Regions from separate parts of the Paenibacillus sp. FSL W8-0919 genome, predicted to be linked through region 2. Evidence: predicted binding sites of a transcription regulator. Region 2 holds the regulator's gene; each other region holds the start of a gene.

Region 1 (3,172 bases), 260 kb from region 2:
TCTCCCGGTTCAATAACAACTCTCCTCTTACAACGAACACGTTGTCGTAATGCACAACCTCAAGCGAGCCGCCCTCACTCTCCAAACGCTCCCGCATCGATTGAAGGCCGTATCCCTCGCGGAACGACGACCGGAAGCCTTGGTACGGATTCGAAACCTCGAACCTGAACATTCCGCCGCCCGGCGCTTCAAACAGGATGGATACTTCCCGGGTGCTGCCATGCTTCATGGCATTGGTCATCGCTTCTTGAACCGCCCGGTACACTGCAATCGATTGCGAATTGCTAAGCGGGGTGGTAAGTGCACCGTGCCTGGCGGTAAGATGAACCCGCATGAAGCGCTCGGCCTCCAGCCGGCGAAGCAGGCCCATAATCCCTGCAAGGCCCCCGGTTTCTTGCTGCTTCAGCGACTTTACCGCGTTTCTCGTCTCCTCGAGACTTTCTTTTGCCAGCACTTTCAGCCCTTGCAGCACGTTTGCGGTATCATGATCTGCTTGGAGCCGCTGCATCTCAAGCTGCATGAGGAGGGCGGTCAACTTATGTCCGACGGAATCATGGATATCCCTGCCTACCTGCGCCCTCTCCTCCCGTCTCGCCAGCTGCTCATCCGTGACGAGACGGCGTTTCATATTCCGGTACTCGCTTAGCAGGGCTTCATTACGTGCCAGTGTTTCCTCGTATCTTGCCCTTTGCATCCGAAAGATCCCCAGGCCGAGGGCAAGCAGTATCGCGTACAACAGGAGAAACGGCAGCGGTAATCCAGGATACCCCATCAGTTTCGGTAACATCGCGCCGATCAACAGCACTATGCCGATTCCGATGGATTGGGCCGGGGAGACCCTGTATGCAGCCTTGCCAGCAAGTATGGAGAATACCAGCAGACTATATATATTGGGGCTTCCTTCACTGGCTGGCCATAACGAAACGACAGCAAAGACAGAGGCCGTCAATAATGTGACAAATAACATGGCAGGACGGTTCCGGAACAGCGGTGCGATAAAAAATGCGGCCAGAAATACGGCACTGCTCCCGATCCGCCATGAAAGTACATCGAGATCCCCAAGACTAAGATGCCATAACGCAAGCAACCAGCTGGCGATCAGAAGGAGCAGCCATATCCAAAATGAGCGCAAAGCCTTCCCCCGCTTTCTACGATGGTACCGTGCAGCCGAAACCGATCAGTCCATTCATTATTTTACCAATTGTTAGTTCAGCATCATCATATCATACGCCCTAGGCTCGGTTAACAATCAAATTGGAAATGATCTTCGGCTGTTCATCATTTGTGAAATTAACAACATACCAGCTTGAGGCCTTATAAATAAAGGGCTCTCTAGGTTGTATCCTTCCTCTAAATCAAGCAAAAACACGCCCGGATTTGTGACGAAACTGGTAACTCTCGTGAAGTTTTGAACAAAGTATGAACTGCCGAAAAACCGCGCCATTACAATGATTTCTCTCATAGCCCCCTCGTTTTGTAACAATTTGCACACATAACGTTAAACACATTGACAAATATCTGGATTTTTATGTTAGCAAAACCTGTTTATGTCTTTTGCAAAGCATTGCAGAACTTCCTAGTATATAGGTGACAAGAACATTGAATCGAACGAAGCCGTTTCAAGGAAAGGGGTACATCATGAACAAAAGAGGGCCGTTATTTGCAATGTTTGTAATTTTTACCTTGCTCTTATCGGGATGCAGCTCGCTTACGGTATTAAATCCGAAAGGACCGGCTGCCAGAACCCTATCCGATACAATCATATTCTCCATTCTGATGATGATCGGAATTTTGGTTGTAGTTTATGTGCTTTACATCTTCATGCTCACCAAATACCGGGCGAGAAAATCCAACGAGGGATATGAGCCTCCTCACGAGGAAGGGAACAAATGGCTGGAAATCCTGTGGACGGCCATCCCGATTGTGATCGTCGCGATCCTGTCTGTCGTCACGGTTAAGACAACGGTGGCTGTTGAAAAAGTGCCAGAAGGCTACGAGAATCAGAAGCCTCTCGTCATTTATGCTTCCTCATCCAACTGGAAATGGCACTTCAGCTATCCGGAAGAAGGGATCGAAACCGTCAATTACGTTAACATCCCGACCAACCGACCGATCGAGTTCAGACTCTACTCGTTCGGCCCGATTACAAGCTTCTGGATCCCGCAGCTGCACGGCCAGAAATACGCGATGAGCGACATGGTCACTAAGCTGAACATGGTTGCCGACGAGCCGGGCTCCATGCTGGGCCGGAACGCAAACTTCAGCGGCGAAGGCTTCGCCCACATGGAATTCGAGGCGCTGGCGATGTCGCCTGCCGATTACGAAGAATGGGTCAAGGACGTGAAGGATACGGCTCCTGAGCTGACACAGGACGAATTCAACAAGCTTCTGAAAACCGAGCATGTCGGAAGAATGACTTTCTCGACCAACCACTTGGAGTTCAGTCCTCCGCCTGAAGGTCATCATCATGGCGGCGACAGTAACGGCAATGAAGAGCACCAGGGACATAAAGAGCTGCATCCGGACCCTGCCACAACGGAAGAAACGGAGTTCGACAGGGAGAGCAACGTCAATCCGGATGAGCCGCTGCCAACTTCCCCGGCTGAAGAAAGTTCAACACATCAACATGATGGACATTAATTTGGAAGCTTTTGATGCGAAGCGTCTGATCGACTTCATACATCTAGAAAGGAGCTAGGCCTTTATGAAATGGGACGAATTTTTCGTTACCGGTGAACCGTTAATTTACGGTGCCATGGTGAGCATTGTTCTCGTCTCGCTCGCAATCCTCTTCGGATTGACCTATTACAAGAAATGGGGATATCTTTGGCGGGAATGGCTGACCACCGTGGATCACAAGAAAATCGGTGTCATGTACATCATCTGTGCACTGATCATGCTGTTCCGCGGCGGCGTGGACGCAATCATGATGCGCGCGCAGACCGCTGCGCCGGATATGAAGTTTCTTGACGGACAGCACTATAACGAGGTATTTACAACCCATGGCGTCATCATGATTCTGTTTATGGCGATGCCGTTTATTTTCGGTCTCATGAACGTTGTCGTGCCGCTGCAGATCGGCGCGCGCGACGTTGCGTTCCCCAAATTGAATGCGATCAGCTTCTGGTTGTTCTTTGCCGGAGCGATGCTGTTCAATATCTCCTTCGTGATT
Region 2 (3,172 bases):
GCTCCAGGCTTCTCCCCATGAGAAATCCGGGGAATGGTCGGCGGTCATCGACCGGATCTATCCTGATCTGATCACGGTGAAAGAAACTTGGGACCGACTCAGCGACCAGCTGTTCGGGCTGCTTCCGGAACGCGGCGATGCTTCTCCTGGAGATGCAGGGCAATATACGCTGCGGCTCTCGCCTGCGAAGAAGCCGAAGGATTGGGGAGCGCTCGCCGAGCTGGAACAGCAGATTCACGTGACGCTGGGAGACGTCGTTCGCAAGGGAGACAAGCTGATCGCCGAGATGAAGGAAGAGCTTGACGATTACAGTGCGGACAGCCTGCTGACTGACCTGTCGGGCTTGTTTAAGGATCTGGCTGCGCATCGCGAGGATTTGCGGTCCTTCATGGCTCTGAATGACGAAGGAACCGTATACTGGATGGAGGCCAACGGCAATTTCCGCAGCAAGTCGCTGCAGCTCTACGCCGTGCCCGTTGATGTGAGCAAGCATTTGAAGGAATTGTTTTTTGACAAGAAGCGGAGCGTGATTCTGACATCGGCGACGCTGTCGGTCGATAAATCGTTTCAATTCATGATCGATAATCTAGGGCTCCAGGAGGCGGCGGACGCAGGGAATCTGAACACGGTTCAGCTGCCGTCCCCGTTCAATTACAGGGAGCAGGCGCTTCTTGTCATTCCGCGGGATTTTCCAAGCGTGAAGGGCTCCGTGGGGGATGCGGTATTTGTGGATACGCTTGTGAAGTCGCTCTCTGAAGCGGCAATAGCGACCCAAGGTCGTATGCTCGTCCTGTTTACGTCGTACCGGATGCTTCGTCAGGTGCACGAGCCGCTGAAGGAAGCGCTGGCTGCCAGCGATATTACGGTGCTTGGTCAGGGAATGGATGGTACGAGCCGTACGAAGCTGATACGCCGGTTCCAGGATAGCAGCGCGTCGGTTCTGCTCGGGACCAGCTCCTTCTGGGAGGGTGTTGACATTCCCGGAGAAGCGCTGACCTGCCTGGCGATTGTCCGGCTGCCGTTCCAGCCGCCCAACCATCCGCTGGTCGAGGCGAAGAGCGAGCTGCTGCAGCAGCAGAAGAAGAACCCGTTCATGAAGCTGTCGGTGCCGCAAGCGGTCATCCGCTTCAAGCAGGGCTTCGGGCGGCTTGTTCGGACCGCCCACGATAAGGGAATCGTGATCGTCTACGATACCCGGGTAATCGAATCGTATTATGGAAAATACTTCTTGTATTCCCTGCCCGGACCGAAAATGGAGCATATGCCGACCGAGGGGATCGTCCCCCGTATTGCGCAGTGGCTCGAGGAAAGGGAGAATGAAAAAGAGTGAACCTAAAGGGGAGCAAGGCTTTATATTGGAAGCGATGAACTATCATCCTATTAATAGGGGGAGCATGCATGAAATCGGATAAAATTTCAGAGGCCGTAGTCCGCAGATTGCCAGTCTATTTGCGCTATTTGAATGAGCTTCATAAGCGGGAGGTGTCCACCGTCTCCTCACAGGAGCTTGGGCAGAAGCTCGACCTGAACCCGGCCCAAATCCGCAAGGATTTGGCCTATTTCGGGGATTTCGGCCGGAAGGGCATCGGGTATGATGTCTCCTATCTCATTGAGAAAATCCGCCAAATCTTGAAGCTGGACCAGAAGATCAACGTTGCGCTGGTGGGTGCGGGCAATCTCGGACATGCGCTATCCAATTACAACGCGTTTCTGAAAGATAATATGAAGATTGTGGCGATTTTCGATTCGTATCCTCCGAAAATCGGGCTGAAGATCAATAACTTGACGGTGCAGCCGATGGAAGAGCTGGACAAGACGGTCCAGGAATACGGCATTCGAATCGGGATCATTACGGTACCGGATTTTGAAGCGCAAAACGTAGCCAATCAGCTGATCAACGCCGGAATCGAGGCGATTTTGAATTTTGCCCCGACGATTCTGAAGGCGCCGCCTCATATCCGCATTCACACCGCGGATTTTACGACGGATCTGCAAAGTCTGGCTTACTATTTGGACAATGGGAAGGAGGATGCGCAGCATGACAACGAAGTGGATGGTTAAGAACGGAACATTTGCCGTGCTTCAGGAAGGACAGCCGGTTCTCCGCGGGTATATGGTTGTGGAGGACGACCGCATCACGTATTTGGGGGAAGAGGAGCCTCAGGTCGATGCAGAAACCCAGGTGATGGACGGAACGCATCTGTTATTCCTTCCAGGGCTGGTCAACACGCATGGACATGCAGCCATGTCGCTGCTTCGCGGCTTTGGCGATGATCTGGCCCTGCAAGTTTGGCTGCAGGAGAAAATGTGGCCGATGGAAGCGAAGTTTACGGCCGACGATGTATTTTGGGGCACTTCGCTCTCGGTGCTCGAGATGCTGAAGGGCGGTACGACAACCTTCGTTGACATGTATGACCATATGGATCAGGTCGCCAAGGTTGTCCAAGACTCCGGAATGCGGGGAGTGCTGACAAGAGGCGTCATCGGGCTGTGTCCTCCGGAAGTACAGAAGCAGAAGCTGGATGAGGCGATTGCCTTTGCAAAGGACTGGCACGGTCAGGCGGAGGGCCGGATTACGACGATGATTTCGCCGCATGCGCCTTACACCTGCCCGCCAGACTTCATTGAGAAATTCGTTCAAGCGGCGCATGATTTGAATCTGCCGATTCATACCCATATGTCCGAAACGGCAGCCGAAGTGCAGCAGAATGTGAATGACTACGGACAGCGTCCGGTGGCCCATCTGGAGAAGCTCGGCGTGTTCTCGCGTCCGACGCTGGTTGCGCATGCGGTGCATTTGACGGACGAAGAGATTGAAATATTGGCTAAGCATGATGTCGCGGTATCCCATAACCCCGGCAGCAACCTGAAGCTGGCCAGCGGTGTTGCGCGTGTTCCCGAGCTGTTGAAAGCAGGTGTGACAGTGTCCCTAGGAACCGATGGACCAGCGAGCAATAACAACCTGGACATGTTCGAAGAAATGCGCCTGGCCGCCCTTATCCACAAGGGCGTCAGCGGCGATCCGACGGCTATTCCGGCAGCCGAAGCGCTTCGAATGGGAAGCGAGTATGGAGCACGGTCGGCATTTCTTGATAACGTAGGCAGATTGGCCGTCGGGATGAAGGCGGACATGATCGCACTGGATACCGATCAAGCGCATTTCCTGCCGCGC
Region 3 (3,172 bases), 160 kb from region 2:
GAAAAAGGCTCCACCCAGTATCTTGCCAAAATGCCGGGCATATCGCGCATTGCCATTATCACCGACCCGATGATGGTGAAGCTCGGGTACGTGGAGCGGGTTGAGCATTACTTGCGGCAGCGAAGAGCGCCCGTAGCGATCGAGGTGTTCTCGGAGGTCGAACCGGATCCTTCAACGACTACGGTTGAACGGGGAACCGAAATGCTGAACAGGTTCCAGCCGGACTGCATCATTGCTCTCGGCGGCGGTTCGCCGATGGATGCGGCGAAAGCGATGTGGCTGTTCTATGAGCACCCGGATGCCGATTTCAAAGATCTGAAGCAGAAATTTATGGATATCCGCAAACGGGTGTATAAGTATCCGAAGCTTGGCCAGAAAGCGAAGTTCGTTGCCATTCCCACCACATCGGGCACAGGCTCGGAGGTCACGAGCTTCGCCGTAATCACGGATAAAGTTTCCGGGCACACCAAATACCCGCTAGCCGATTACGAGCTGACGCCGGATGTGGCGATCATTGATCCGGAATTTGTCTACACGCTGCCGAAGACCGCCGTCGCCGACACCGGCATGGACGTGCTGACGCATGCCATCGAAGCCTATGTCTCGATCATGGCGAACGATTATACGGATGGGCTTGCCATCAAGGCCATTCAGCTCGTATTCCAGTATCTGGAGCAATCGGCGCTTACCGGCGACAAGCTGGCCCGGGAAAAAATGCATAATGCCTCGACGCTGGCCGGCATGGCCTTCGCCAATGCGTTCCTGGGCATCAACCACAGCCTTGCGCATAAATGGGGCGGTCAGTACCATACCGCACATGGCCGGACGAATGCGATCCTTATGCCGCACGTCATCCGCTACAATGCGAAGAAGCCGACAAAATTCGCCGCTTGGCCGAAATATACCCATTTTGTGGCTGATCAGCGGTATGCCGAGATCGCTCGGATTCTCGGTCTGCCGGCTAGGACGACGGAGGAGGGCGTCAATAGTCTGATCCTTGCGATTCGGGAATTGAATGCCAAGCTCGGCATCGAAGAATCGTTCCAGCAGCTTGGCATTGATCCACAGGATTTCGAGAATCGCGTCGACGAGCTAGCCGACCGTGCGTTTGAGGACCAGTGTACGACGAGCAATCCGAAGCTGCCGCTCGTGTCGGAGCTTGCGGATGTATATCGCAACGCGTTCTATGGACGGTTTTAACCATACGAGACGAAGGGTAAGTAAACCCTAGAGGGATGGATGCAGCCTTCTGCCGGCCACGTCAGCCGATAGCAGAAGGCTGCATATTTGTTTCCAACCCCGGCCTGCAAATTCGGGTGATAAAAGTCACGAAAAGCTGCATCCTTGTGACTTATATCACAGATGTAAAGATCCACCAGGGTTACAATAAGGGTGTACAAAATAAGCGAGATGAATCTCGGATCTTTACAAATGCAGCTTGCGGGCAAAAGACGGAACCGGCGCGCCTCAATTAGTGAAATAAATCACATTTAAGGGTTTGAATCTGAAAGCCAGAGACTTCCCGCGGTGCGGAGGGTTCCCGCCGTATTGCCGCAGGCCGCAGCTTAAAACTAGGAGGGATTCGAAATGTCGGTGATGGAGCAGTATGCAGGCTGGAGAGGTTTTAAGTCAGGGAAATGGAATAGGAGAGTCGACGTCAACGATTTTATTGCCAGAAACATAACGCCTTATGAGGGGAACGAGGAGTTTCTTGCCGGGCCGACGGATAACACAAAGGCTCTCTGGGACATCGTATCCGATTTAACCCGCAGGGAACGTGAGGCCGGAGGGGTGCTGGACGTTGATGTGAATACGCCGTCGACGATCACCTCCCATCAGCCGGGATATTTGGACAAAGAGAAGGAGAAGATCGTCGGACTTCAGACCGATGAGCCGTTCAAGCGCTCGATTCAGCCGTTCGGCGGCATCCGGATGATGATTGACGCATGTAATGCGTACGGCTTTGAAATGCCGCAGGGCATCGTGGATATGTTTACCCATATCCGCAAAACCCATAACCAGGGTGTGTTCGATGCATACACTTCCGAAATGCGGGCAGCGCGCAAAGCCGGAATCATCACCGGCCTTCCGGATGCTTACGGACGCGGACGCATTATTGGGGACTACCGCCGAGTGGCCTTGTACGGAGTCGACGCGCTTGTGCAGGATAAGCTTAGGGAGCTGGCCGAGCTTGAAGTGGACGCGATGGATGAGCCGGTTATCCGTCTGCGCGAAGAGCTGTCGGAGCAGATCCGGGCGCTGAAAGAGCTGAAGGAAATGGCGGCCATGCACGGTTATGACATCTCCAAACCGGCCAATACGGCGAAGGAAGCGTTCCAGTGGCTGTATTTCGGCTATCTGGCGGCGATCAAGGAACAGAACGGGGCCGCGATGTCGCTTGGCAGGGTATCTTCCTTCCTTGATATTTACATCGAGCGCGATCTCGCCGAGGGCAAGCTGACGGAAGAGACGGCTCAGGAGCTGGTGGACCATTTTGTCATGAAGCTGCGTATCGTAAAATTCCTGCGTACGCCGGACTACAACGAACTGTTCAGCGGAGATCCGACTTGGGTGACGGAATCGATCGGCGGCATGTCCGTAAACGGCGTTACCCGCGTGACGAAGAACAGCTTCCGCTTCCTGCATACCCTGTATAATCTGGGACCTGCTCCGGAACCGAACCTGACTGTCCTATGGTCCGAGAAGCTGCCGGAAGCCTTCAAGAAATATTGCGCCAAGGTTTCGATCGAAACCAGCTCGATCCAATACGAGAACGATGATCTGATGCGCCCGATTTACGGGGATGACTACGGGATCGCCTGCTGCGTTTCGGCGATGCGAATCGGCAAGCAAATGCAATTCTTCGGCGCAAGGGCGAACTTGGCCAAAGCGCTGCTATATGCCATTAACGGCGGCAAGGACGAGAAGAGCGGCGCCCAGGTCGGCCCGGAATATCCGGCGATCACGGCCGAGGTTCTCAGCTACGACGAGGTCATGAAGCGGTTCAAGCCGATGATGGAATGGCTGGCGAAGCTTTATATGAATACGCTGAACGTCATCCACTATATGCATGACAAATACAGCTATGAACGGATCGAGATGGCGCTGCATGACCGGGATATTTTACGGACGATGGCATGCGGGATCGCCGGCCTGTCCGTAGCGGCGGATT
Region 4 (3,172 bases), 320 kb from region 2:
CCTGACCCCAGGCAACAAATGTTTGAAGATACTTGCAGTTTTCCCAAGTCTTTCGCTTCATCAAGGAATCACTGCCGCAGCGATGACGCTCCTGCCCCTACGTTGTCCGTGCCGTTGCTAGGCCCGCTGCCGCTTGTTCCGTAATGTCGCTGAATGTGCCTACATAATGAATAATATCTCCCGTTTCGTCCTTTACGGCATTGATCGTAAGCAGTTCAAGATACTCTTCCCCGTTCTTTCTGCGGTTCCAAATTTCACCCTGCCAGCTGCCCCGTTCTGCAATTTCCGTCCACATCTCGGTATAGAAGTCCTTAGATTGACGTCCCGATTTCAGGATGCTCGGATTTCTCCCGACCACCTCTTCCTCGGTATACCCGGTCAGCGCAGTGAATGCCGGATTGACCGCATGGATTCTTCCATTCGGATCCGTGACGAGAATGCCTTGGCCTGTCGAGTTAAACACCTTCGAGGAGACCGAAAGTTTGTCCTGAAAGTACATCCAGACGACGATGATAAAGCTGGCGAGGGCTACTTGAGATAAGGCCATGAATCCGATCGCATACTGACCCGTAACCGAATGGATGAACGACAGCATCAGCGGCGGAAAGAAACCGCCGAGACCGCCCATCATGGACACGATGCCGTTCACGATCCCGGCCTGCTTGTTGAAATACAGCGGAACGAGCTTGAAGATGATTCCGTTTCCCAGCCCGGCACCAACCGCAATCGTTAGACAACCGACGGTATATAAACCGATCGACGGGGAGAATGCCAACAGGATCGCAGCGCCCGTAAGTCCGATAAACACGCCCATCAGCAGGAACAGCGGTTTGAATTTGTCGGCAAGAAAGCCGCCGATCGGCCGCATCAATGTTGCAAGCAAAATGAATCCTGCAGTGCGGAGTCCCGCATCCACCTTGGCAAGCTCGAAATGCGTGACCAAGAAGTTCGGCAGGTAGACGGTAAATGCGACAAATGAACCGAAGGTAATAAAATAAAAGAGCGAGAAATACCACAGCTTGTCGTTCTTGTACACACTCCGAATCTGTTCCATGATCGGCGTCCGAACCATGACTTCCTTGCGGTCTCCCAAGAACACGTTCAACCCCGCAAAGATTAGCAGCAGAACCAGATACAGCTGCACCGTTCTCGACCAGCCGATCTGCGTGGCAATCACCGGTGCGGCAAAAGTCGTTACGGCGGTGCCCAGGTTCCCCATGCCGTAAATGCCGTTCACCAGCCCAAGCTTTTCTTTGGCATAATATTTGGGAAGCGAGGTGACGCCGACGGAGAATACGGCGCCGCCGATGCCGAGGAACAGTCCTCCGACCACAAGATGGGTAAACGTGGAAGCCGAGCTGATAAGATATACCGGAAATAAAAGCGCGATAAAGCTGACGATGAATACAACTCTTGCCCCGACGATATTGGCATAATAGCCGAGCGGAATGCGCAGCACGGAGCCCAGCACCACCGGAATGGCCGTCAGGATGGCAACGCGGTCAGCAGGAACCGGAATATCCTCGCGGATAAACGGCAGCAGCGCGGATATGATCACCCATACCATAAAACCGAGCACCAGATTCATCGTTTGCAGCGGCAGCTGCATTTTTTTGATCATCCCCATCACCTTTTCTCTCGAAAAATGAATGGCTTTCGTATCATGGATCCCCAATTCCATTGTAAGTGCATGTATTCACAAAGATAATAGGGAAGTTCCCTGATCCTTGACAAGGAACTTCCCTATTCATAGGCAGATGGTTTTCCTTCGACGGCTAATGTCCGTAGCAGTATCAGAAATCCAGCAGCTTCTTCTTGAGCGCATATTCAACCAGCTGGGGCCGGCTCTTTAAATTGAGCTTTTCCATAATTTTCGCTTTGTGTGCCTCTACCGTCTTCACGGATACATACAGCATCTCCGCGATCTCTTTATTCCCGTAACCCTTGGCAATCAAAGGCAAAATCTCAAGCTCCCGCTGCGAAAGACTGCTAAGCGGATCCTGCTCGGGACTTTCGCTGTCCTTCTTGATAAATTCCCGCACCAGTGAAGTGGCCATCTGCGGATGAATGTACGTGCCTCCGGCGTAGACCATCCGTATGGCGGAGATCAGCTCATCATCCGGCGCGTTCTTGAGAACATATCCGGACGCGCCGTTCTTCAACACATGAAACAGATAATCCTCATCGTCGTACATGGTCAGAACGATAATCTTGGTGCCTGGATAATCGGCACTGATTTTGCCGGTAGCGATAAGTCCGCTCTCGCCAGGCGGCATGCTCAGGTCCATCAGCAGCACATCGGGCCTGTGTTTGGCTACCATCGCGTATGCTTCCAGCCCGTCCGCTGCCGTAGCTACAACCTCCATGTCCTCCTGATAGTTGATAATCATCGAGAACCCGCTGCGAACGACGGCATGGTCGTCGGCAATGACAATCTTCATGTACGGTCCCCCTCCTGCATTACATCTTGAGACAGTGGTACACTGAGCTGCACCGTTGTGCCTGCGCCTGCCGACGAAGTCAGCGTAAACTGCCCGCCAACCAGCTCCGCGCGCTCCCTCATGCCGTACAATCCGAGCCCGGTCCCTTGCGCCTCGTTAATAAACATATTAAAGCCGACGCCCTCATCCCGGACGGTCAGCTGAAGCACCCCATTCTCCTCCCACAGCCGCACATGAACCTCATCCAGCCCGGAATACTTTAGCGCATTAAGCACGGCCTCCTGGCATACCCGGTAAACGACGGTCTCGATTTCGTTGCTGTACCGGGCTGCCGCAAGCTCGGCGGAAAAATGCACAAGCAGGCCATAATTCTTCTCCATCCATTTAAAGTGCGATCTGAACGCAGCTTCGAGGCCCAGATCGTCCAGCGATGCGGGACGAAGCTCTACCGATAAATGCCGAATATCGTCCAGCAGCCGCGTCAAGGACTGCTCCGTCTGCTGGATTTTATTGAGCACATCATCGCTTACGTTCATGTATTTCAGCACGCGCAAATCCACCAGGGAGCTGAGGAGCTCCTGCGCGACGCTGTCATGCAGCTCGCGGGAAATCCGCTTGCGTTCATCCTCTTGGGCTTTGATCACGTATTTCAGCATATGGTTACGCTGCAGCATTTCCTGCGTCTTCTGCTGTTTGGTAAGATCAAGCAGCATCAGTACGCGGATGCCCTG

The links. Region 2 encodes Rex, which represses fermentation and respiration genes when NADH is low (regulators of the CRP and FNR family bind a similar motif). Its sites were predicted from a motif close to TTGTGAAATATTTCACAA; they were not measured.
Region 1: the regulator Rex is predicted to act here: its motif matches at 1,399-1,416, upstream of qoxA (cytochrome aa3 quinol oxidase subunit II).
Region 3: the regulator Rex is predicted to act here: its motif matches at 1,473-1,490, upstream of pflB (formate C-acetyltransferase).
Region 4: the regulator Rex is predicted to act here: its motif matches at 1,685-1,702, upstream of NST44_RS23210 (nitrate/nitrite transporter).

What each region holds. Positions count from the first base shown of each region.
Region 1 covers NZ_JBBOPV010000001.1:5,200,704-5,203,875, forward strand. Annotated here, with positions in the region: gene NST44_RS23480 (sensor histidine kinase) at 1-1,132, opposite strand, end outside; gene qoxA (cytochrome aa3 quinol oxidase subunit II) at 1,639-2,640, shown strand; gene qoxB (cytochrome aa3 quinol oxidase subunit I) at 2,705-3,172, shown strand, end outside.
Region 2 covers NZ_JBBOPV010000001.1:5,461,850-5,465,021, reverse strand. Annotated here, with positions in the region: gene dinG (ATP-dependent DNA helicase DinG) at 1-1,330, shown strand, start outside; gene NST44_RS24695 (redox-sensing transcriptional repressor Rex) at 1,399-2,061, shown strand; gene NST44_RS24690 (amidohydrolase) at 2,039-3,172, shown strand, end outside.
Region 3 covers NZ_JBBOPV010000001.1:5,626,746-5,629,917, reverse strand. Annotated here, with positions in the region: gene adhE (bifunctional acetaldehyde-CoA/alcohol dehydrogenase) at 1-1,200, shown strand, start outside; gene pflB (formate C-acetyltransferase) at 1,588-3,172, shown strand, end outside.
Region 4 covers NZ_JBBOPV010000001.1:5,140,346-5,143,517, forward strand. Annotated here, with positions in the region: gene NST44_RS23210 (nitrate/nitrite transporter) at 98-1,621, opposite strand; gene NST44_RS23215 (response regulator transcription factor) at 1,794-2,441, opposite strand; gene NST44_RS23220 (sensor histidine kinase) at 2,438-3,172, opposite strand, start outside.